Regions from separate parts of the Cellulomonas sp. A375-1 genome, predicted to be linked through region 3. Evidence: riboswitches for the same ligand, from Rfam matches in the RefSeq annotation. Region 3 holds a riboswitch; each other region holds the start of a gene.
What was found. Region 3 has a riboswitch for S-adenosylmethionine ahead of CWIS_RS08285 (hypothetical protein). Riboswitches for the same ligand answer to the same signal wherever they lie in the genome.
Positions count from the first base shown of each region.

Region 1: another riboswitch for S-adenosylmethionine. It lies ahead of CWIS_RS06080 (LLM class flavin-dependent oxidoreductase); the one in region 3 lies ahead of CWIS_RS08285 (hypothetical protein).
Region 2: another riboswitch for S-adenosylmethionine. It lies ahead of CWIS_RS16360 (methylenetetrahydrofolate reductase); the one in region 3 lies ahead of CWIS_RS08285 (hypothetical protein).
Region 4: another riboswitch for S-adenosylmethionine. It lies ahead of CWIS_RS14150 (dicarboxylate/amino acid:cation symporter); the one in region 3 lies ahead of CWIS_RS08285 (hypothetical protein).

Region 1 covers NZ_LFKW01000051.1:46,298-52,068, reverse strand. The annotation lists gene CWIS_RS06085 (NtaA/DmoA family FMN-dependent monooxygenase) at 1-1,169, opposite strand, end outside; gene CWIS_RS06080 (LLM class flavin-dependent oxidoreductase) at 1,180-2,307, opposite strand; SAM riboswitch class IV at 2,746-2,863, opposite strand; gene purL (phosphoribosylformylglycinamidine synthase subunit PurL) at 3,075-5,420, opposite strand.
Region 2 covers NZ_LFKW01000152.1:12,386-18,156, reverse strand. The annotation lists gene CWIS_RS16375 (DUF3418 domain-containing protein) at 1-559, shown strand, start outside; gene CWIS_RS16370 (DNA-3-methyladenine glycosylase I) at 958-1,641, shown strand; gene CWIS_RS16365 (hypothetical protein) at 1,767-1,952, shown strand; SAM riboswitch class I at 2,107-2,203, shown strand; gene CWIS_RS16360 (methylenetetrahydrofolate reductase) at 2,243-3,292, shown strand; gene metE (5-methyltetrahydropteroyltriglutamate--homocysteine S-methyltransferase) at 3,407-5,737, shown strand.
Region 3 covers NZ_LFKW01000075.1:5,111-10,881, forward strand. The annotation lists gene CWIS_RS08280 (NYN domain-containing protein) at 17-973, shown strand; gene CWIS_RS08285 (hypothetical protein) at 1,023-1,778, opposite strand; SAM riboswitch class IV at 1,790-1,908, opposite strand; gene CWIS_RS08290 (helix-turn-helix domain-containing protein) at 2,192-3,283, shown strand; gene CWIS_RS08295 (hypothetical protein) at 3,267-4,094, shown strand; gene CWIS_RS08300 (metal-sulfur cluster assembly factor) at 4,324-4,677, opposite strand; gene sufU (Fe-S cluster assembly sulfur transfer protein SufU) at 4,674-5,162, opposite strand; gene CWIS_RS08310 (SufS family cysteine desulfurase) at 5,159-5,771, opposite strand, start outside.
Region 4 covers NZ_LFKW01000133.1:16,486-22,256, reverse strand. The annotation lists gene CWIS_RS14170 (M3 family metallopeptidase) at 1-8, shown strand, start outside; gene CWIS_RS14165 (M20/M25/M40 family metallo-hydrolase) at 81-1,415, shown strand; gene CWIS_RS14160 (DUF5703 family protein) at 1,461-1,694, opposite strand; gene CWIS_RS14155 (hypothetical protein) at 1,848-2,165, shown strand; SAM riboswitch class IV at 2,358-2,473, shown strand; gene CWIS_RS14150 (dicarboxylate/amino acid:cation symporter) at 2,688-4,151, shown strand; gene CWIS_RS14145 (fibronectin type III domain-containing protein) at 4,216-5,771, shown strand, end outside.

The DNA.
Region 1 (5,771 bases), on a different contig from region 3:
CTGTCCAGGTCGTCGGCCACCTGCTGCGCCGTTCCGACGAACGAGCCGCGGGTCGTCGTGCGGATCACGAGGTCGCGGATCGACCAGCGGTTCGCCTCGGCCTGCTCACGCCACGCGCGGGCGACCGCGAGCGGGTCGGTGGTGTGGCGCACCCGACCGCGCGTGATCGAGATGTTCTCGACGTCGGGATCGACCTCCGGCAGCGGGCCGTCCGGGTCGTAGGCCGTCAGGTCACGGCCCCACACCTGCTCGAGGAACGCGATCGCGGTCGGGCCGGAGACCTGCTGCCGCCGGATGTGCTCGGCGCGCTCGTGCGCCTCGTCGGTTGTCTGGCCGATGACGACCGTCGTCGCCGGGAGGATCTTCAGGTCCCCACGGGTGCGGCCGTTCGCGACGAGGCGCGCCTGCACGTCGTCGTAGAACGCACGGCCCGCCTCGAACGTCGAGTGCATCGAGAAGATGACGTCCGCGGTGCGTGCCGCGAAGTCCCGGCCCTGCGCCGAGTCGCCCGCCTGGAACAGCACCGGATGACCCTGTGGCCCGCGCGGCGTCGTGAACGTCCCCCGGACCTGCGCGTGCGTGCCGTCGTGCACCACCTCACGCACGCCGGCGTCGCGCAGGAACCGGCCGGTCGCCGTGTCCGCGAGCACCGCGTCGTCGTCCCACGAGTCCCACAGGGCGCGGGCGACCCGCACGACCTCCGCGGCGCGCTCGTACCGCTCGGCGTACGGGAGGTACCCGCCACGCCGGAAGTTCTCGCCCGTGAACGCGTCCGGGCTCGTCACCAGGTTCCACGCGGCGCGACCACCGGAGAGCAGGTCGAGCGTCGCGAACTGCCGCGCGAGCTCCCACGGCTCGTTGAACGTCGTGTTGATCGTCCCCGCGAGCCCGATGCGCTCGGTGACCGCCGCGATCGCCGCGAGCACGGGGAGGGTGTCGGGCCGGCCGACGACGTCGAGGTCGTGGATGCGCCCTTTGTGCTCGCGCAGGCGCAGACCCTCGGCGAGGAAGAAGAAGTCGAGCTTGGCGGCCTCGGCGCGCGTCGCGAGGTGCTCGAACGAGTCGAAGTCGATCTGGCTACCCGAGTCCGGGTCGCTCCAGACGGTCGTGCTGTTGACCCCCGGGAAGTGGATGCCCAGGTGGATCTGCTTGCGCGGTCGCGTCGTCATGGCCCCGCCCTCAGGCCGTCGCGGCGAACACGTTGGCGGGACGCGTCAGACCGAGCGTGTCGCGCAGCGTGCGACCCGGGTAGGCGGTGCGGAACAGTCCTGCGCTCTGCAGGATCGGCACGACCCGGTGGACAAGCACGTCGAGGTCGGTGGACAGCGACGACGGCCGCACGTGGAAGCCGTCGACGGCACCCGCCGCGACCCACGTCTCGATCGTCTCGGCCAGCGCACCGGCCGTCCCCACGTGCACGAGCGAGTCCGTCGCCCACGACGACGGCTCGAGGTCGTCGAGCAGCTCGAGGCGCGCACGCGCGCTCGACTCGTCGTCGGCCAGGACGACGTACGTGTCGACGAGCACGCGCACCTCGTCGGTGCTGCGGCCCGCGTCGCCCGCCAGGTCGTCCAGCCGCGCGCGCTGGGCGAGCGCGTCGTCGAGGCTCGTCGCGCGCAGGCGCACCACGTCGGCCCGGCGCGCGGCCAACGCGAGCGCCTCGTCGCTCGTCGCCGTCACCACGACCGGCGGCCGGCCCTGCGGCGGCCGCGGCGTGATCGACGGACCCTTGACCGCGAACCGGATGCCCTCGTAGTCGACGTGGTGCAGCTTGTCGCGGTCCACGAACCGGCTCGTGGCCTGGTCCCGGATCTCCGCGTCGTCCTCCCACGAGTCCCACAGCCGGCCGACGACGTCGATCACCTCGCCCGCCTCGTCGATCGCGTCGACCTCGTCCTGCGCGGCCTTGCGCCCGAACGCGTCCGTCGCCTGCTGCGTCGTCGACCAGCCGACCTGCCACGCGGCGCGCCCCCTGCTGACGTGGTCGATCGTCGCGACCGCCTTCGAGACGTGGAACGGCTCGGTGTGCGTCGTGTCGATCGTCGGCACCAGACCGATGCCCGCCGAGCGGGGCGCCAGGCGCGAGGCGACGAGCGCGGCGTCGAGCCGTCCCTGCACGCCGTGGCGGGTCACGGGCTGCAGCGAGAACGCGTCGTCGAACGCGACGAGGTCGAGCAGGCCGCGCTGCGCGGTCGCGACGAGGGCGTCCAGGCGCTGCGCGTCGAACAGCCGCTGCGCCTGCGAGCCGAGCGTGCGCCAGGCGGCGGGGTGCGCACCGGCGTCGGTGAGGTCGACGCCTAGGTGCACCGACCGAGTGCGGTCCGAGCGCGAGCGAGGGTGGGAGTGCTGGGACATCGAAGGGCTCCATCTCGAGGCCGCGTGCGCGGCGGGTGATCGGTGGTCCGTGGCGTGCCGCGGGCCCGCCTGCCGTCGGCGAGGACGCCGCGGTCGGCGCACGCGCGCAGGACCGGACGGCTGGGGCCGTCAGGTGGTGGGTGGGAAGGTCGCCGGCGCCGGCGTGGCCCGCCCAGACGGGCGCGGTCCGGGAGGACGGCGCCAGTCAGCGCCGGTCAGCGCCGGCGACGAGCGGTGTGGCCCGCGGGCCCCGGTGCGCGGGACGTCGTCTCAGCGACAGCTCTCGGCGGCGCACCTGACGCGACAGCGCGTGCACAGGTGCGTGGCGCGGACGTCCGCGGTCAGGCTCCTCGTGCTCATGCGTGCGGTCTCCTTCGTCCCCTGTCCGGGGTCTGGCGCGTTGCTCGGACGGCGGGTGCCGCTCGAGCCAGGTCCTCACCCGGGGCACCCCGCCGCGCGGGAGGGTTGCCGTCCGACCAGCCGGGGCTACGCGTCGGAGCTCATGACCTCTGTCCGCAGACCGACAATCCGGACTGCGTTGGTCAGAAATTAGGGGTGGGGCCGGACGGAGTCAACGGCGCATCCCGTCGGTCCCACAATCTGGACTGAATAAGTCGGGTTATCGTCGGGCGACCCCGCACGACCCTGACGCGCGCAGGGACGACGAAGCCCGCGGGCCGCACCGAGCGGCACCGCGGGCTTCGTCCGAGCAGGGGTGGTCAGCCGAAGTGGCGCGGGAGCGTCGCCTCGAAGACCTCGCCGGCCTCGGCCAGCGGGATCGTGAACAGGCCCTCGACCTCGACGGCGGGGCCCGCCTCCTCGTCGCCCGTCGCGACGTCGGCCGTCTGGCCCAGCTTGAGTGCCGGCACGCCGCGCGCGACGCACAGGTCGGCGAAGCGCACCTCCTCCGAGCGCGGCACGGCGACCAGCGCACGCGCCGTGGACTCCGAGAACAGCGCCTCGAACGGCGTGACGCCGTCGCGCTCGCACAGCGCGTCGAGCGAGACGCGCACGCCCACGCCGAACCGCAGCGAGGACTCGAGCAGCGCCTGGACCAGACCGCCCTCCGACAGGTCGTGCGCGGCGTCCACCAGGTCGTCGCGCGCCGCGTTCTGCAGCACCGCGCCGAGACGACGCTCGGCCGCCAGGTCGACCGCGGGCGGCAGGCCGCCGAGGTGGTCGTGCACGACGTCGGCCCACGCGGAGCCGTCGAGCTCGGCGCGCGTCGTGCCGAGCAGGTAGACCGCGATGCCGGGCGCGGTCCAGCCCGAGGGCACCGCGGCGGCCACGTCGTCGAGCACGCCCAGCACGCCGACGACGGGCGTCGGGTGGATCGCCGAGTCGATCAGGCCGGGCTCGCCCGTGCCGTTGTAGAGCGAGACGTTGCCGCCGGTCACCGGGACCTCGAGCACCTGGCACGCGTCGGCCAGGCCGCGGATCGCCTCGACGAGCTGCCACATCGAGTCGGGGTGCTCGGGGCTGCCGAAGTTGAGGCAGTCCGTCACGGCGAGCGGGCGCGCACCCGTCGTCGCGACGTTGCGGTACGCCTCCGCGAGCGCGAGCTGCGCGCCCGTGTACGGGTCGAGCTTGCCGTAGCGGCCGTTGGCGTCGGTCGCGAGAGCGACGCCGAGACCCGTGGTCTCGTCGACGCGCACGACCCCCGAGTCGTCGGGCTGCGCGAGCGCCGTGTTGCCCTGCACGAAGCGGTCGTACTGCTTGGTCACCCACGACTTCGAGGCCAGGTTGGGCGAGCCGAGCAGCCGCAGCGCGGTCGCGCGCAGCTCGTCGGGGCTCGTCGGACGCGCGAGCGACGCGGACGTGTCCGCGTTCAGGCCGTCCTGCCACGCGGGACGCGCGTACGGGCGGTCGTACACCGGACCCTCGTGCGCGACGGTCTTCGGGTCGACGTCGACGATGCGGTGGCCGTGGTGGTCGATCGTCAGGCGACCCGTGCCCGTGACCTCGCCGATGATCGCCGTCTCGACGTCCCACTTCGCGGTGATCGCGAGGAACTCGTCCAGCTTGGCGGGCGTGACGACCGCCATCATGCGCTCCTGCGACTCCGACATGAGGATCTCGCCGGCCGTCAGGGTGGGGTCGCGCAGCAGCACGTTCTCGAGGTCGACGTGCATGCCGCCGTCACCGTTGGACGCGAGCTCGGACGTCGCGCACGAGATACCGGCGGCACCCAGGTCCTGGATGCCCTCGACGACGCGCGCGGCGTACAGCTCGAGGCAGCACTCGATGAGCACCTTCTCCATGAACGGGTCGCCGACCTGCACCGAGGGCCGCTTGGACGGCTTGGTGTCGTCGAAGGTCTCGCTCGCGAGGATCGACGCACCGCCGATGCCGTCACCGCCGGTGCGCGCGCCGAACAGCACGACCTTGTTGCCCGTGCCCGAGGCGTTGGCCAGGTGGATGTCCTCGTGCCGCAGCACACCCAGGCACAGCGCGTTGACGAGCGGGTTGCCCTGGTAGCTGGGGTCGAACACGAGCTCGCCGCCGATGTTCGGCAGGCCGAGCGAGTTGCCGTAGCCCCCGACGCCCGCGACCACGCCGTGCACCACGCGGGCGGTGTCCGGGTGGTCGATCGCGCCGAAGCGCAGCTGGTCCATGACCGCGACCGGGCGCGCGCCCATCGAGATGATGTCGCGCACGATCCCGCCGACGCCCGTGGCGGCACCCTGGTACGGCTCGACGTACGACGGGTGGTTGTGCGACTCGACCTTGAACGTGACCGCCCAGCCGTCGCCGATGTCCACGACGCCCGCGTTCTCGCCGATCCCGACGAGCAGGTGCTCCTTCATGGCCGGCGTCGTCTTGTCGCCGAACTGCCGCAGGTGCGTCTTGGAGGACTTGTACGAGCAGTGCTCGGACCACATGACCGAGTACATGGCCAGCTCCGCGGCCGTGGGGCGCCGCCCGAGGATGTCGCGGATGCGCTGGTACTCGTCGGGCTTGAGTCCGAGCTCGGCGTACGGCTGCGCGAGGTCGGGGGTCGCGGCGGCGCCCTCGACCGTGTCGTAGTGCTGGTCGCTGCTGGGGCGCGCGGGTGCGGAGGTCATCGGTTCCCTTGGGCGAGATCGCTCGCGGCCTGCGCTGGTCGGCAGGACGCACGGCCGTCGTCGGCGGACGGGCCCAGGATAGCGACGCTCCGCGGCCGCCCGAACGGCTGTCCAGACCCGCGACCGGGGCGCGCGACGAGGCGGGCGCGGCGCGAGACGGGCCGGCGGCGAGCGCGCGGCGGGCCAGGGCGGTCCCACCGCAGGCCACCAAGGGGTGACACGTGTCGTTCCGCCCTTCGGGTGACGACAGTTGCCTCACCGGCGTTTCGCGGCCGACACGCCGGTGAGGCAATTGTGCGTTTTGCCTGATCAGCCCTAAGGTCTGGCGCGGCTGGATGCCCGTTTAGCCCG
Region 2 (5,771 bases), on a different contig from region 3:
CGACGCGCTCGTCGCCGAGCACCTCGGCGCCGGGACGCCGCGCCGCGCCCCGCAGGATGTCCGCGACGCCGCGCAGTACGCCGAGCTGCGCACGTGGCTGCGCGACCGGCTCGAGGACCGGGTGCACGCGCTCGTCGGCACGCTCGTCGACGTGCTCACGGCCTGGCGCGAGCTCGAGGTCGACCTCAAGGGCACGACGAGCCTGGCGCTGCTGGCCACCGCCTCGGACGTCCGGGCGCAGGCCGGCGGCCTGGTGCACGCGGGCTTCGTCGTCGAGACGGGTGCCGACCGCCTGGTGCACCTGCCGCGCTACCTGCGCGCGGCCCGGTACCGACTGACGAAGGCCGCGGAGAACCCCGCGCGCGACGCGGACCTGGCGTGGCAGGTGCGTGACCTCGAGGACGCGCTGGCCGCGGCGCCCGGTGCTGACCCGGCACGCCGGGCCGAGGTCCGGTGGCAGATCGAGGAGCTGCGCGTGAGCCTGTTCGCGCAGCAGCTCGGCACGCCGACGCCGGTCTCTCCGCAGCGCGTCCGCAAGCTTCTCACCGCGCTGTCCTGACGCTCCGCCGAGCCACCGCAGCCCCGCCTCGATCACTAGAAACCCCACGACCCGGCGCCTGCTCGCCCCTCCCCCCGCTGTACCTGGAGCAGACCCTGGGTCGCGGATCGGAGAGACGACGACCCAGCGCCTACTCGCGCATCCCACCGCCCGAGCCGGAGCACACGCTGGGTCGCGGGTCGGAGAGACCACGACCCAGCGGCCACTCGCGCATTCCGCCGCCAAAGCCGGAGCAGACACTGGGTCGAGTCGGGTCGGGTCGGGTCGAGCCGCGGCGGGTCGCGTCGGGGCCGGTCGAGTCTGGGCGGGGGCGGGGGTGCGGCGGGGGTGACCGCTCGTCGTCCACAGGTTGTGTCGAAGAGGCCACGCGTGTCGGTGCCACGGGCCAGACTCGCCCCATGGCTGCATCCCCACCTGACGCGCTCACACCTGACGCGCTCACACCTGATGCCCGCACGCCCGATGTCCGCACGCCCGATGTCCTGAGCGCACTGCTGGCGCCCGCGAGCGCACCCGAGCCGCCTCGGGTCAGCGGGCGGTGCTTCGGGGACGGGGACCCACTGTACGAGCGCTACCACGACGAGGAGTGGGGCGTCCCCGTGCACGGCGAGGCGGCGCTGTTCGAGCGGATCGCCCTCGAGGGGTTCCAGTCCGGGCTCGCGTGGATCACGGTGCTGCGCAAGCGTGAGTCGTTCCGGGCGGCGTTCGCGGGGTTCGATCCGGAGGTCGTCGCGGGGTACGACGAGCACGACGTCGAACGGCTGCTGGGGGACGCGAGCATCGTGCGGAACCGCCAGAAGATCGAGGCCACGATCGCCAACGCCCGCGCGCTGCTGGACCTGCACGCGTCCGGTCGGACGCTCGACTCGATCTTCTGGTCGTTCGCGCCGGACCGCTCCCAGCACGTGCGCCCGGCGTCGTGGGCGGACGTCCCGGCGGCCACGCCCGAGTCGCGCGCGCTCGCCCGCGAGCTCAAGTCGGCAGGGTTCCGGTTCATCGGGCCGACAACCGCCTACGCGGCGATGCAGGCGTGCGGACTCGTCGACGACCACCTCGTGACCTGCCCTTGCGCACCCCACTGACCCGGTTGCCCCGGGCGCGGCCGCCGGTCCCGGGACACGTGTCCGTCGCGGCGGCGTGTGCTCCGCTCGGGTGATCGCTGCGCCGGGACTTCGCCTGATCGAGGACCGCGGCTACAGTTCCGCGCATGACCGAGATGCCCGACCCCGAGATGCGGCTCGAAGCCGTTCTCGGTGCGCGGGAGGCCATGGCCGGTGCCCAGGCACCGGACGCCGACGTGCTCGAGGCCGTCGAGGCGGGCCTGCTGTCGGTGGCCGGCGGCGCCCTGAACTGGGGCGAGATCCCCCACCAGCGCCCGCGCCCGCTCGGCTGACCTCCGCGCCCCGGGCCGCACCAGCAAGGGACGCGATCGCCCCCTCGCGTTCCACGACGGCCGACGCAGTCGTGGACTGTCCGCTCTGCGACCCGCCGGTCTCACAAAGTGAGAACTCGTGGTCAGCATGTGGGCTCCCGGCCTACGATCACGACAACCATCCAGAGCGGCCGAGAGACCTGGCTCGTTGACGCCGCAGCAACCCCCCTCCGCGACGAGGGTGTGGGTGCTTCCGCCAGGACCGATGGAGTCGACATGTCGCAGACCTCGTGTCTGAACGGTCCGTCCGCGTGAGCGCCGCGACCGCAGTCCCGCCCGTGGCCGCCCCGCGGCCCTCCGACGCGCTCGCCGCGCCCGGCGCCACCACGACGACCGAGACGCGCGCCGTGACCGGCACGCACGTCGCGCCGTCACCGCGTCCGCTGGGCAGCGTCGACCGCCCGACGATCTCGTTCGAGCTCTTCCCGCCGCGCAACCCGCAGGCCGCCCCGCGCCTGTGGGAGACCGTGCGGGCGCTCGAGTCGGTGCACCCGGACTTCGTCTCGGTGACCTACGGCGCCTCGGGCAAGACGCGCGAGACGTCGCGCGCGCTGGTGTCCCGGCTGCTCCAGGAGACGTCACTGTCGCCGATCGCGCACCTGACGTGCGTCGGGACGAGCCGCGAGGAGATCACGACGATCGTCGAGGAGTTCCTCGACGAGGGCGTCCGCTCGTTCCTCGCGCTGCGCGGCGACCCGCCCGTCGGCCAGGACGACTGGCAGGCGCACCCCGACGGCCTGGCGACCGCGAGCGAGCTCGTCGGGCTGCTGCGCGAGATCGAGAGCCGCCGGTGCACGGCGAGCCCGGCCCAGGCAGTGCGGGCGCGGGTGCGGCCGCTGTCGGTCGCGGTCGCCGCGTTCCCGCGCGGCAACGCGGCGACGGGCGGCACGCGAGCGCAGGACGTGGCCTCCCTGCTGGCCAAGCAGGAGGCGGGCGCGGACTTCGCGATCACTCAGGTGTTCTACGACGCCGAGGCGTACCTCGGGCTCGTCGCCGAGGCGCGCGAGGCCGGCGTGGTCATCCCGATCATCCCGGGCATCATCCCGGCGACCGACCCGGCGCGCCTCGAGCGCGTGCAGGCGCTCACGGGCGTCCCCGTGCCCCGCGCGCTGCTCGAGACGCTCGCCTCGGCGGACGACGAGCGCGAGCGGCACCGCCGCGGGATCCGCGCGGGCGTGGACCTCATCAACGGGATCCTCGACGGCGGCGCACCGGGCGTGCACCTCTACACGTTCAACACCCACGGCGCCGCGCTCGACCTGCTCGAGGGCGCCGACCTGGACGGCCGCGGTCGCGACTGACGCCCGTCGTCGGCCCGCCCGCACCCACGCACGACCCGAGAACCACGCACCACCCGAGCACCACCCCAGAACGTCAGTCCCCTGCACGACCACGACACCGAAGGCTGGACCCTGATGAGCGAGACCCCGCAGTTCCCGACCGGCTCCGTGCTCGGCTACCCGCGCATCGGGCCGCGCCGCGAGCTCAAGAAGGCCATCGAGGCGTTCTGGGCCGGGCGGTCGACGGCCGACGAGGTCGAGGCGACCGCCGCGCAGCTGCGTCGTCGGACGCGTGACCGCCTGGTCGAGCTCGGCCTGCCGAAGGACGTCCCCGCGATCCCGAGCGCGTTCTCGTTCTACGACCACGTGCTCGACGCGAGCGCGGTCGTCGGCGCGATCCCCGCGCGGTTCGCCGACCTGGTCGACGAGGACGGCGCACTCGACCTCGCGGGCTACTCGACCGTGGCGCGCGGCCGCGGCGACGACCTGCCGCTCGAGATGACCAAGTGGTTCGACACGAACTACCACTACCTGGTTCCGGAGATCGGCCCCGAGACGACGTTCCGCTACGCGGGCACGCGTCCGGTCGCGGAGTTCGTCGAGGCGCTCTCCGAGGGCGTGCTCACGCGCCCTGTGATCGTCGGTCCGGTGACCTACCTCGCGCTCGCGAAGGCCACCGAGGGCGCACCCGCGGACTTCTCCCCGATCGACCGCCTGCACGACCTGCTGCCGGTCTACGCCGACCTGCTGCAGGACCTCGCCGCCGCGGGCGCCACGTGGGTGCAGCTCGAGGAGCCGGCGCTCGTCTCGGAGAGCATCGACGTGCCGGTCGAGCGCCTGCTCGCCGCGACCGTCGAGGCGTACCGCGCGCTGAGCACCGACCTGACCCGTCCGCAGCGGCCCGCGATCTTCGTCGCCGCCCCGTACGGCGACCTGGGCGCGGCGCTCCCGGTGCTGGCCGCCACCGATGTCGAGGCGATCGGCCTGGACCTGGTCAAGGGCGCTGCGCCCGCCGAGGCCGTCCCGGGCCTGGAGACCAAGACGCTGGTCGCGGGGGTCATCGACGGGCACAACATCTGGCGCGCGGACCTCGACGCCAAGCTCCAGGTGCTCGAGCAGCTCGAGGTGCTGGGCGCCGCCGCCGTCACGGTCGGCACGTCGACGTCGCTGTTCCACGTGCCGCACGACACGGCCGACGAGCCGGACCTGGACCCCGCGCTGAAGAGCTGGCTCGCGTTCGCCGACCAGAAGGTCGCCGAGGTCGTCACGCTCGCCGAGGGCCTGTCGGAGGGCCGCGAGGCGATCCACGAGCAGCTGCTCGAGGCCTCCGACGCCGTCGCCTCGCGCCGCGGTGCGCCGGGCGTCGTGCGGCCCGAGGTCCGCGAGCGCACCGGCTCGTTGACCGAGGACGCGTTCCACCGCGGGGACTTCGACGACCGCAAGATCGCCCAGGCCGCGCGCCTCAACCTGCCGCCGCTGCCGACGACGACGATCGGCTCGTTCCCGCAGACGCCTGAGATCCGCAAGGCCCGCGCCGCGCACGGCAAGGGCGAGCTGACCGACGAGCAGTACGTCGAGGAGATGAAGGCGGAGATCCGCCGCGTCGTCGAGCTGCAGGAGCGGATCGGCCTGGACGTGCTGGTGCACGGCGAGCCCGAGCGCAACGACATGGTCCAGTACTTCGCGGAGAACCTCGACGGGTTCGCGGTCACGCGCAACGGCTGGGTGCAGTCGTACGGCTCGCGCTGCACGCGTCCGTCGATCCTGTGGGGCGACGTCTCGCGGCCGAAGCCGATCACCGTCGACTGGACCACGTACACCCAGTCGCTCACGGACAAGCCCGTCAAGGGCATGCTCACCGGTCCGGTCACGATCCTCGCGTGGAGCTTCGTGCGCGACGACCAGCCGCTGCGCGAGACCGCCAACCAGGTGGGCCTGGCACTGCGCGACGAGATCGCGGACCTCGAGGCCGCGGGCATCGCCGTGATCCAGGTCGACGAGCCCGCGCTGCGCGAGCTGCTCCCGCTGCGCGAGGCGGACCACGCGGACTACCTCGACTGGTCGGTGAGCTCGTTCCGGCTCTCGACGTCGGGCGTGCGCCCGGACACCCAGATCCACACGCACCTGTGCTACTCGGAGTTCGGCCAGATCATGGGCGCGATCGACGGCCTCGACGCCGACGTGACGTCCATCGAGGCCGCGCGCTCGAAGATGGAGATCCTCGGCGACATCGCGGCGGCGGGCTACCCGCGCGCGGTCGGCCCGGGCGTCTACGACATCCACTCGCCGCGCGTCCCGTCCGAGGAGGAGGTCACCGAGCTCCTCACCGACGCGGTGAAGGCGATCGCGGTCGACCAGCTCTGGGTCAACCCGGACTGCGGGCTGAAGACCCGCCGCTACGAGGAGGTCACCCCCTCGCTCGAGCGCATCCTGGCGGCGACCCGCACGGTCCGCGCCACGCTCTGACGCGCGTCCTTCGACGGGCCGGTCCTCCCTGCGG
Region 3 (5,771 bases):
CCGGCAGACTCGCCCCATGAGCACCGACGAGAGCGCTGCCCGCGTCGCGGTCTACATCGACTTCGACAACATCGTGATCTCCCGCTACGACCAGGTCCACCGGCGCGGCGCCTTCCAGTCCGACGACGCGCGCAAGTACCGCCTCGACGCCGACGGCGACGTCCCGACGAAGCTGCGCACCGCACGCGTCGACGTCGACGCGATCATCGACTACGCGTCGTCGTTCGGCCGGGTCGTCGTGAGCCGCGCGTACGCGGACTGGTCCCAGCCGGTCAACGCCGGCTACCACCAGCAGCTCATCGACCGGGCCGTCGACCTCACCCAGCTGTTCCCCGTGGGCCCGCGCATGAAGAACGGCGCGGACATCCGCCTCGCCGTCGACGTCATCGAGGACCTGTTCCGGCTCGTGGACGTGACGCACGTCGTGATCGTCGCCGGCGACTCGGACTACATCGCGCTCGCGCAGCGTGCCAAGCGCCTGGGCCGCACCGTGATCGGCGTCGGCGTCGCGGGCTCGACGAGCCGCTCGCTCATGTCCGCGTGCGACGAGTTCGCCGACTACGACGCCCTGCTCGACACGAGCACCACCCCCGAGGACGACGACGCGGACGACGCGCCCCCCGTGGCGCCCGCGACCACCGACGACGCGCCGGAACGCGCGGGTTCGGCAGCCGGGCAGGTCACCGCCAATGACGCTCCGGCTCCCGCCGGGGACCGCGCCGCTCAGCGGCGCGCCACCCAGCTCCTCATGCGGGCCATGCGCCTCATCCACGCCAAGAAGGACGACGAGCCGTGGCTGTCGTACGGCGAGGTCAAGAACCAGATGATGCGCCTCGACCCGGCGTTCGTCGAGCGGCCGTTGGGCTACTCGTCGTTCAGCGACTTCGTCGCGTCGCGCGCGAGCATCGTCGAGATCTCCAAGGAGTCGGCCAAGCACCAGCCCCGCGTCCGCCTGCGCCCCAGCTACCGCTGACGGCGGTGTGACTCCCTGGGTGGACCACACCGCCGTCAAGGCGGCAGCCCTAGGCGCGAACCCGTCCGTCGACCGAGGCGAACCGTGCGCGGACGAGACGCCCTGCCGCTGCGCCCACCGTGCGCGGTGCACGACCGACCGTCGCCAGCGCCTGCACGACCTCGCGGCCCGCGCGGTCCAGCTCCGCACGTGCCCGCGCCCGCCGCGCGCGCGCCTGCTCCGCACGGAGGACCCGCGCGAGCTCGTGGACGTCCGCCAGGACGGCGCTGCGCGCCGCATGGTCCTCGGGCGCGAGGACGCGCAGCCACTCGGCGAACCGCGCGACCCGCGCCCCGGCGTCGCGCGGGACGAGGTCGAACCGCTCGACGTCCTCGTACGCGATGGCCGGGACGAACCCGCCCGTGCCCGGACCCAGGTCGACCACCGGCACACCGAGCATCACCGCACGCGCGAACACAGGGGCCAACCGCTCCTCGCGCGCGACGCGAGCGGCGCGGATCGACGCCCATGCGGCGTCGCCGGGATCCGACGCACCGCCTGCCCGCAGCGGACCGGGGCCCGGCCGACCTGCCCGCGACCGCCCGGTCCCCGCACGGCGCGACACCTCGGACTCCAGCCACGTGCAGTCGTCGCACAGCGTCTTGGTGACCTTGAGGAGCGACTGGCCCCAGTCACCGACCAGGCACGCAGTGCACAGCTCCCCGGTGGTGATGAGGCCGACCCGGTTCCGGGCCGCGTCGGCCACCTTCGCGGGGTCGGGGCGCAGCTCGACGAGACCGTCGGCACGCAGGAACTTCTCACTCATGGGTGTACTCCCCTTCGCACTTCCCGACGGCGGTCGCCGTCGGGCCGGTCTTCCTCCGGGGGCACCGTGCGCGAGTGTGCGCGGTTGCCGGACCAGCACGCGGAGGGCGTATCGCTGGTCGCTCTTGACCTGGGGAGACGCTAACGCGGTGCGCGACGCACCAGCAAGGTGCGACGCCGCACGTCACACGAACGCAGGCGACGCGACTAGACCACCGCCGCGACGTGCTGGTCCTGCCGCGCGAGCAAGCGGGCGAACGGGCCGCCGGCTCGCGCGAGCTCGTCGGGCGAGCCCTCCTCGACGACGCGACCGCGGTCGAGCGCACCGCCTGATCGCCCTGTCGGGGCGCTCCAGCGCCGAACGTCGCGCAGGCGTTGCGTCTCGCCGTCTCTCGGTCTAGCCTGTTTCTCGTTATGGGAAACAGCACAAGTCGAGAAACGCAGGTGGTCGTTGACGCTCTGGCGAGCGTCAACGCGCTGCTTCCTGCGCCCTGGGCACTCACCGCGCGGACCGACGCCGAGACGGTCGACCAGCGCTTCGACGCGGTCGTCGACCTCACCGGACCCGTCGGCGCTTCCGCTCGACTGGTCGTCGAGGCCAAGCGCTCCGCGTCGGTCTCGTCCGCAGCGATCGTGTCCACCCTGCGCGACATCGGACGAGCCGCGGCCCTGCCCGTGCTCTACGCATCGCCATACATCGGTCCGGCACTACGCAAGGCGCTCGCTGCCGAAGGATTCAGCTATGCCGACGCGACCGGGTGGGTTCGGCTCGCCCTCGACGATCCCCCGGTCGTGGTGACCGGCCAGGGCGCCGCCAAGGCTCCCAAGGATCGGGCGAGCAGCGCCGTCACCCGCCTGAACGGCGTAGCGGCGAGCCGCTCGATCCGTGCACTGGCGTCGACAGACGCGCCGGTCGGCGTCCGCGAGCTCGCGGCCGCTGCCGGAGTCTCCCCGGGCTCGGTCTCGAAGCTGCTGGCCACCCTGGTGGCCGAGGGGATCGTCGAACGCGACGAGGCGGGCAAGATCACCTCGGTTCGTCGCCGGGACCTGATCCGGCGCTGGACCCACGACTACTCCTTCCCCTCCACCAACCCCGTCGTGGCGTACTTCATCGCGCCCCGCGGACTGCCCCGCGCCATCGATCGGCTCGTCGACGTCGCGCCCGTCATGCTCACCGGCTCGGCGGCTGCTCGCACGCTGCTGCCCGACGGTGCCACGCCGGTCGCGCCGATGAGGCTGCTCGCCCTGTACGCCACCGATCCTCGAGACCTCGCGCGCAGCCTCGGTCTGATCGACGCCGACCCCACGACGGCCAATGTCGTCATCGCCGCGCCGGCCGACCAGCGCATCCTGCCCGACGACGGCGTGGCCGTTGCGCCGGCGCCTCTCGTCGTCGCCGACCTGCTCACCCTGCCCGGGCGTGCCGACGCCGAGGCAGAGCAGCTCATGGACAGCCTGGAGGCAACCGACCCGGCATGGAAGGACGACGATGGCTCTCGATCCTGAGTACGTGGCAGCCCGTCGCGTCCTGATGGACGCCCTCGACGCCCTCGAGGGACACCGGGACAACCTCGTCCTGGTCGGTGCGCAGGCCGTGTACCACCACACTGGCGACGCCGAGCTGAACGTCCCGGTCATGACCACCGATGCCGACCTCGCCATCGACACCGCCGGCCTTGCCGACGCCCCCGAGATCGGTGAGACCTTGCGAGCGGCCGGGTTCACTCCGGGACCGAACCCCGGCCACTGGGTCGCCCTGAGCGCCGTCGCGGTCGACATCATGGTCGCGCCCCACCAGTCCGGCAGGACCCGACCCTCGGCGCGTGCGGCACATCTCGTACCGCACGACGAGCTCACCGCCCGCATCGCCCACGGACTGGAGCCCGCGCTCGTCGACAACGTCGCCGTCAGGATCGACTCGCTCGACCCGGCAGACGCCCGCACCTTCGACCTGCGAGTGGCGGGCCCCGCAGCGCTTCTGACCGCCAAGGCAATCAAGATCGGTGAACGGCTCGACCAGGCAGCGGCCCGGCCCGACCGGCTCAAGCAGAAGGACGCGCTGGACGCGTTCCGGCTACTGCAGGCCGTTGAGACCGCCGATCTGGTGCGGGGCTTCAGGGCGCACGTGCTCGAGCCGCACGCCGCGACCGCTTCCCGCACGGCGCTCGCGTTCTACCAGGCGCACGCCTCCACACCCACAGGGCTCCTCCCGGAGCTCGCGACCGCGGCCGCGCTCGATGACCCGTCCGTCGCTCCCGCGTTCACGTCGCTCGTGACCGACCTCCTCGAGTCGATGGGAGGGTCGGTGCTCGTCTGACGGACACGCAACTGATCGCGTCGCGCACGAGCATCGTCAAGGTCGTCAGGAGTCGACCAAGCACCTGCGGGGCGTCCGCCTGCTCGCACACGCCCATCACACCGCCGACTCACGACTGACCTCTGCGATGCTCGGGCGGGCGCGAGCAGGGGTGGTGGCCGAAGGCCGCTGGGGACAACAGAAGGCGGTGGACGAATCGTTCGTCGTCCACCGCCTCCGTGGTGTTGCCTCAGATGTTGAAGCCCAGCGCTCGCATCTGCTCGCGACCGTCGGACGTGATCTTCTCGGGGCCCCACGGCGGCATCCAGACCCAGTTGATCCGGAAGCCGTCGACGATCCCGTCGAGCGCCTGCGCCGACTGGTCCTCGATGACGTCCGTCAGCGGGCACGCCGCCGACGTGAGCGTCATGTCGATCACCGCGGTGTTCTGCTCGAGCGAGACGCCGTACACGAGTCCCAGGTCGACGACGTTGATGCCGAGCTCGGGGTCGATGACGTCACGCATGGCCTCCTCGACGTCGGCGACCGTCGTGGGCGACGGGCTCGACGGCGTCGTGGCCGGCGGTGTGGTGGGGGTGCTCATGCGTCCTCCCTCTCGGTGCGGGTCGCACCGGTCTTGATGAGCGCGTCGTTCAACGCGACCCAGCCGAGCAGGGCGCACTTGACGCGCGCCGAGAACTTGCCGACGCCCGTGAAGGCCGCCGCGTCGCCGAGGGCCTCCTCGGCGTCCTCGTCGTCCAGGCCCTGGCCCTTGGACTGCATGAGGTCGCGGAACGAGCCCGCGAGCCGGTCGACCGTCGTCAGCGGCTGGTCCACGACGAGGTCGTGCAGCACGGAGACCGATGCCTGCGAGATCGAGCAGCCCTGGCCGTCCCAGCGCACGCCCCGCACGACGCCGGCGTCGTCGACGTCGACCTGCAGCGTGACCTCGTCGCCGCACGTCGGGTTCACCTGGTGCGACTGCGCGGTGTGCGCGCCCGTCACCGCGTCCCCGAGGCCCCGGCCGTGCGGGTACTTGGCGTGGTCCAGGATCACCTGCTGGTACAGCTGCTCCATCGAGCTGCTCATGCGACTCCTTCGCGGTCGTCCGTCAACCCGAAGAACGTCCGGACCCCTGCCAGTGCTTCCCGGAACACCGCGATCTCCTCGTCAGTCGTGTACACGGCGGCCGAGGCGCGCGCGGTCGCCGCGACGCCGAACCGACGGTGCAGCGGCTGCGCGCAGTGGTGACCGACGCGCACCGCGACGCCCGCGTCGTCGAGCACCTGGCCGACGTCGTGCGCGTGCACGCCGTCGACGACGAACGAGACGGTCGCGAGGCGGTCGCGGGTGTCGGTCGGGCCGATCACGCGCACGCCCGGGACGGACGCGACCGCGTCGAGCAGCAGACGGGCGAGGTGGGCCTCGTGCGCCGCGACCGCGTCCATGCCGAGGTCCGCCAGGTACGTCGCGGCCGCGCCCATCGCCACGGCCTGCGAGACCATCTGGGTGCCCGCCTCGAACCGCTGCGGGGGCGGCGCGTACGTCGTCTCCGTCATGGTGACGACCTCGACCATCGACCCGCCGGTCGTGACGGGCGGCATCGCCTCGAGCAGCTCGCGCCGCCCGTACAGCGCGCCGACGCCCGTCGGGGCGAACATCTTGTGGCCGGAGAACGCCGCGAAGTCCACTCCGAGC
Region 4 (5,771 bases), on a different contig from region 3:
CGGTCTAGCGGCGGAGTCGTCGTGCGCGGGCGGCCCCGCTGCCGTCGGGGGCCGTCCGCGCGCGCGGGTACGGTGGGCGCGTGCCGACGACCGAGCCCCGCAACCCCCAGCCGACCGCCGCCGACGAGGTCGTGGACATCTGCCGCGACCTCATCCGGTTCGACACCTCGAACTACGGGGACGGCTCCGGGCCGGGGGAGCGCGCGGCCGGTGAGTACACGGCGACGCTGCTGAGCGACGTCGGGCTCGAGCCCGACGTGTTCGAGAGCGCGCCGGGGCGCACGAGCCTCGCGGTGCGGATCGAGGGCGCGGACCGCAGCCGGCCGGCGCTCGTCGTGCACGGTCACCTCGACGTGGTGCCCGCGCAGGCCGACGACTGGACGGTGGACCCGTTCGCGGGCCACGTCGACGGCGACCTGCTGTGGGGCCGCGGCGCGGTCGACATGAAGGACATGGACGCGATGATCCTGTCGGTCGTGCGGCAGATGGCGCGCGAGGGCCGCAAGCCGGCGCGCGACGTCGTGCTGGCGATGTTCGCCGACGAGGAGGCCGGCGGCACGTACGGCGCGCACTGGGCCGTCGACCACAAGCCCGAGATCTTCGAGGGCGCGAGCGAGGCGATCAGCGAGGTCGGCGGCTTCTCGGTCACGGTCGCCGGGCGGCGTGCGTACCTCGTGCAGACGGCCGAGAAGGGCCTGGCCTGGCTGAGGCTCGTCGCCGAGGGGCGCGCGGGCCACGGCAGCCAGGTCACGCCCGACAACGCCGTGACGCACCTGGCGGAGGCAGTCGCGCGGATCGGTCGCCACACGTGGCCGCTCGAGCTCACGCCCACGGTCCGTGCGCTGCTGGAAGGCGTCGCGGACCTCACCGGGTTGCCGTTCGACCCGTACGACGAGCAGGGCATCGACGCGCTGGTCGCCGCGCTCGGCCCCGCGAGCAGGTTCGTCGGCGCGACCCTGCGGCACACGTCGAACCCGACGCAGCTCACCGCGGGCTACAAGGCGAACGTCGTGCCCGGACGCGCGGAGGCCGCCGTGGACGGTCGCTTCCTGCCGGGCCGCGAGGACGAGTTCCGCGCGACGATCGAGCGGCTCGCCGGCCCGCACGTGCGCATCGAGGACATCCACCGCGACGTGGCGCTCGAGGCGCCGACGACGGGCTCGCTGGTCGACGCGATGACCGACGCCCTGCTCGCCGAGGACCCCGGGGCCGCCGTGCTGCCGTACATGCTCTCGGGCGGGACGGACAACAAGTCGCTCTCGCAGCTGGGGATCACGGGCTACGGGTTCGCGCCCCTGCGCCTGCCCCCGGACCTCGACTTCGCGGGCATGTTCCACGGCGTCGACGAGCGCGTGTCGATCGACGCCCTGAAGTTCGGCACGCGCGTCCTGGACCGGCTCCTGTCGACCTGCTGACGGGCTGTGCCCGCTGGGGCGTCGTCGTCGCAGGCGGGCCGGCGGTCAGTCGAGCGTGCTGCGGACCCGCAGGATCTTGCGCCGCAGCCAGACGCGTCGCTCGCCACCCACGTAGAGCACCGACCGGGCCAGCTCCCAGCGCCCGTACTCGGCGTGCTCGACGAGCATGCGCTGGACGTCGTTGCGGCTGGTCGTCCGGGGGAGGACCAGGACCCGGTACTCGTACTGCCCACCCTGCGCGACCCAGTCCCGGCGTCGCTGACGCGTCTCGACGGTCATCCGCCACCCTCCCGTTGCCGACTCGCGTGGCGCCCATTGTGCACCGCGTCGCGGGGTGCCGTGCGTACGCCGAGAGGCGGGTCGCACGCTGCGGGGGAGTGGTGGCGGCCCTCGGTCCTGCCGGGCACCCCGTCGCGGCGGTACCGTTCGGACATGACCGTCGACCCCCGTGCCGCGCTGGACCGATTCGTCGCAGCGCTCGAGGCGCACTACAACGCTGTCGTCGCGCGCCAGGGCGAGGACGACCCCGCGGTCGACGACGCGTACGACGTCCTGGCCGACGCCTTCGAGGTGTACGACGACGCCCTCGGGACTGTCCACGGTGAGGCCACGCCGTTCTACCTCGCCGAGGAGGACGACGAGGACGACGACTTCGACGACGACGTCGAGGGTGGCGACGACGAGTCCGAGGACGCCGAGGGCGACTGGGCGGGCGACGACGAGTACGACGAGGTCGAACCCGCGCGCTGACCCCGCGGCGCCGCACGTCAAGGGTGCGAGCGGGAGGTCCCCACGGTGCGGCCGAACGGGTGACAAGCGTCTCGGAGTGCGGACCACCGGGTCCCGGTTGTTGACACCGCGCTCCCGTCGTCACTAGAAAGAGCCTGCAAGGAAAAAGCGACCGGTATAGTCGGCATAAGCCGATCCGGTCGTGGAAGACCAGGTCACGAGCGTCTCCGACAAGCCCCGGCTGGGAGACCGGCAACCCTCCGTCCGTGGTGGGGTGCCCCGGGTGAGGACCAGGCCGTCGTGCGCGTGCACGACGGCAAGCACGGGCGCCGCGGGATCGGCGCCTGCCGACGACGAGGAGCACGGGCGTGAGGTGTGCGAACGAGCACCGACTCCGTCGATGTTCCTGCGCTGCCTTCTGACGCACGTCGTCACCTCGGTGCGCGAGGCCTCGTCCCGCGCGCCGCACGCCCTTCCCCCTCCCTGAGCACTCCCTGACCGTCCCCGGTCGTGGGAGCTGCCCTCGCACGATCGGAGCACCCCGTGAACGTCTGGGACGCCGCAGCGCTCGCCGTCACCGTCGGCCTGTTCGCCGGCCTGTTCGCCCTCGCACGCAAGCGCGTGAACTTCAGCGTGCTGACGTTCGTCGGGCTGTTCCTCGGCGTCGCTGTCGGCGTGGTGTTCCGCGACCACGTCGAGTACGTCCAGCCACTCGGCCGGGTCTACGTCAACCTGCTGCTGACCATCGTGGCCCCGCTCGTGATCGTCTCGATCCTGTCGAGCATCACGTCGCTGGGCTCGACGTCGCAGCTGCGGACCATCGGCGGACGGTCGGTCTACTGGCTGCTCAGCCTCAACCTCGTCGCGATCTTCCTCGCACTCGGCACGGCGCTGCTGGTCGGGCTCGGCAAGGGCGCGCACCTGGGCACGCAGGACGTGGACACCCGGTCGCTCGACTCGGTCCAGCAGCCGTTCACGTCGGTGTTCATCGGCTTCTTCCCGACGAACATCGTCAAGGACGTGTCCGAGAACAACATCATCCCGATCATCCTCGTGAGCATCCTCGTGGCGGTCTCGTGCTCGCTGGTGGCCGACAAGAACCCGCAGAAGGTCGCCCCGTTCAAGGCGTTCGTCGAGGCGTCACGCGAGATCATCTACCGCGCGGTCGGCTTCGTCATCAGCCTCACGCCCTACGCGGTGCTCGCCCTCACGGCGTCGTTCACGTCGACCGTCTCGGCGGACACGAGCCAGCTCTGGCCGCTGTTCACGCTGCTCGTCGTCGCGTTCGTCGTCTGCTTCGCCCACACCTACCTCGTGAACGGCGTGTTCCTGCGGGTGTCCGCGAACGTGAGCCCCGTCGCGTTCTTCCGCCGGATCTTCCCCGCGCAGCTCACCGCGTTCACGACGCAGAGCAGCGCCGGGACGCTGCCGCTCACCACGAGCCTGCTCCGGGAGCGCGTCGGCGTGCCCGCCGAGATCGCGGGTTTCACGGCGCCGCTCGGCACGACGATCGGGATGCCGGGCTGCGCCGGGATCTGGCCGGTGCTCCTGGCCGTGTACAGCGTCAACGCACTCGGCATCCCGTACGGGCTCGGTGACTACGCGGTGCTGGTGCTGCTCGGCCTCGTCGTCTCGATCGGCACCGCGGGCGTGCCCGGGACCGCGACGGTCACCGCGACGACCGTGCTGGCCGCTGCGGGGCTCCCGCTCGAGGTCATCATCCTGACGCTGCCGATCAGCGCGCTCGCCGACATGGCGCGGACCACGAACAACGTGACCTCGGCCGCGGTCGCCGCGACCATCGTCGCGCGCAAGGAGGGCCGCCTGGACGACGCGATCTTCCGCTCCTCCGTGGACCGGTCCGTCGACCTCGGGGAGCCCGTGACGCCGGAACGCTCGAACCCGGCGTCCCCGGCGACGACCGACGACGACGCCCTCTGGGGCGGCGTGCCCGTCGGCGCGTGCGCGATCGAGCCCAGCCCGCGCGTTCCCGTCGGCTCCCGCTGACCCGCCCGCACCCGTCCTCGCCCCCCGTGCCCCCGCACCCCCTTCCCGTAGAAAGCGCCCCCTCGTGAACCCTCTTCTCCAGCTCGGCCGCCGGAGCCTGCCCCTGGTCGCGGCGCTCGTCGTCGGCGTGATCGCCCTCGGCCTGCCGGTCCTGCAGGCGACCCGCGCGAGCGCGGCCACCGTCGAGTGGGTCGATGGCGGCGACGACCAGCACTGCCTCCAGGACGACAAGGGCGCCGCGCTCGTCAACCTCGCCGAGGACAAGTGGTGCCAGCCGATCCCGACGTGCCACGAGTACGACGGGAAGAACCCCAAGTACAAGGGGCGCATCGTGCAGAGCAGCGCCAGCACCGGGATCTGGCAGGGCGCGGCCGACGAGGTGCTCTACGCGGACAACCTCCCGTCCGACTACAACCTGACGCCGACCCCGACGAAGTCGCCCACGCCGAAGCCGTCGGCGAGCCCGACACCGACCAAGGCGCCGACGCCCGGCACGACTCCCACGCCGCGTGCGACCCCGGCGCCCGGCAGGACGCCTGTGCCCGGCACGACGCCCTCCCCGGGCGCGACCAGGCCCCCGACGAGCACGCCCGCTCCCGGTGCCACGACAGCGCCGGGCGTCCCGGCTCCTGCGGCGCCCGTGTCCGACGACCTCGGGATCGATCCCGACGAGGCCGTCGTGCCCGGAGCGCCCTCCGCACCCGGCACACCGACCCTCACGGTCGACGGCACGACGATCGTCGTGACGTGGGAGCCGTCGGTCGACGTGGACCTCGACAGCGTGACGGGCTACGTCGTCCTGCTCAGCGGGGGCAACCGCGCCGAGGTCGACGCGGCGACCACCACCTACGAGTTCCTGGACCTGCCGGACGGCAGCTACCGCGCCGCGGTCCGCGCGGTGAACGACGTCGGTGAGTCCGCGGCCTCCACCCCGTCGGTGCCGGTGACGGTCGGCACGCCGCCCGCGTCGGTCGTCGGCACGCTGACCTGGACGGGGGAGGTCGTCCCCGGTGCGACCGTCGCGCTGACCGGAGCGGGTTACGCCGCGGGCGTCGACCTCGACGTCGAGCTGCACTCCGACCCGGTCCGGCTCACGACCGTCACGACCGACGAGCAGGGCGCGTTCGCCACCGACGTGGTCGTTCCGGACGACGCCCCGCGGGGTGCTCACCACTTCGTCGTCGCGTACCAGGGGACGGTCGTCTCCGAGAGCCCCGTCACCGTCGCGGCCGCGTCGCCGGTCGGGGCGGCGCAGGACGCGGAGGCGACGTCGGCCGAGACGGTGCCGCCGCTGACCGGCCTCGTGATCCTCGGCGCACTGGCCGTCGCGGGAGTCCTGCTCCTGGCGTCCCACTACGCGCGCGGCGGTTCCCGTCGCGCGTCGTCTGCCGCCGCGGCGGACGAGCCTGCCGGCCCGGCTCCGGTGCCCGGCGCCCTGCCACCGCTGCAGCTCGGCAACCCGCTGCTGACGGCCTTCACGCCGGCGTCGGTCGCTGCACCGGCGGCCGCACCCACCGCGGCTCTCGCCACCGTGCCCGCGGCGGCGCCCGTCAGGACCCCCGTCGCAGCGGCCCCCACCTCGTCCCCCGTCGCGGCCTATCCCGGGGTGCACGTCGCTCC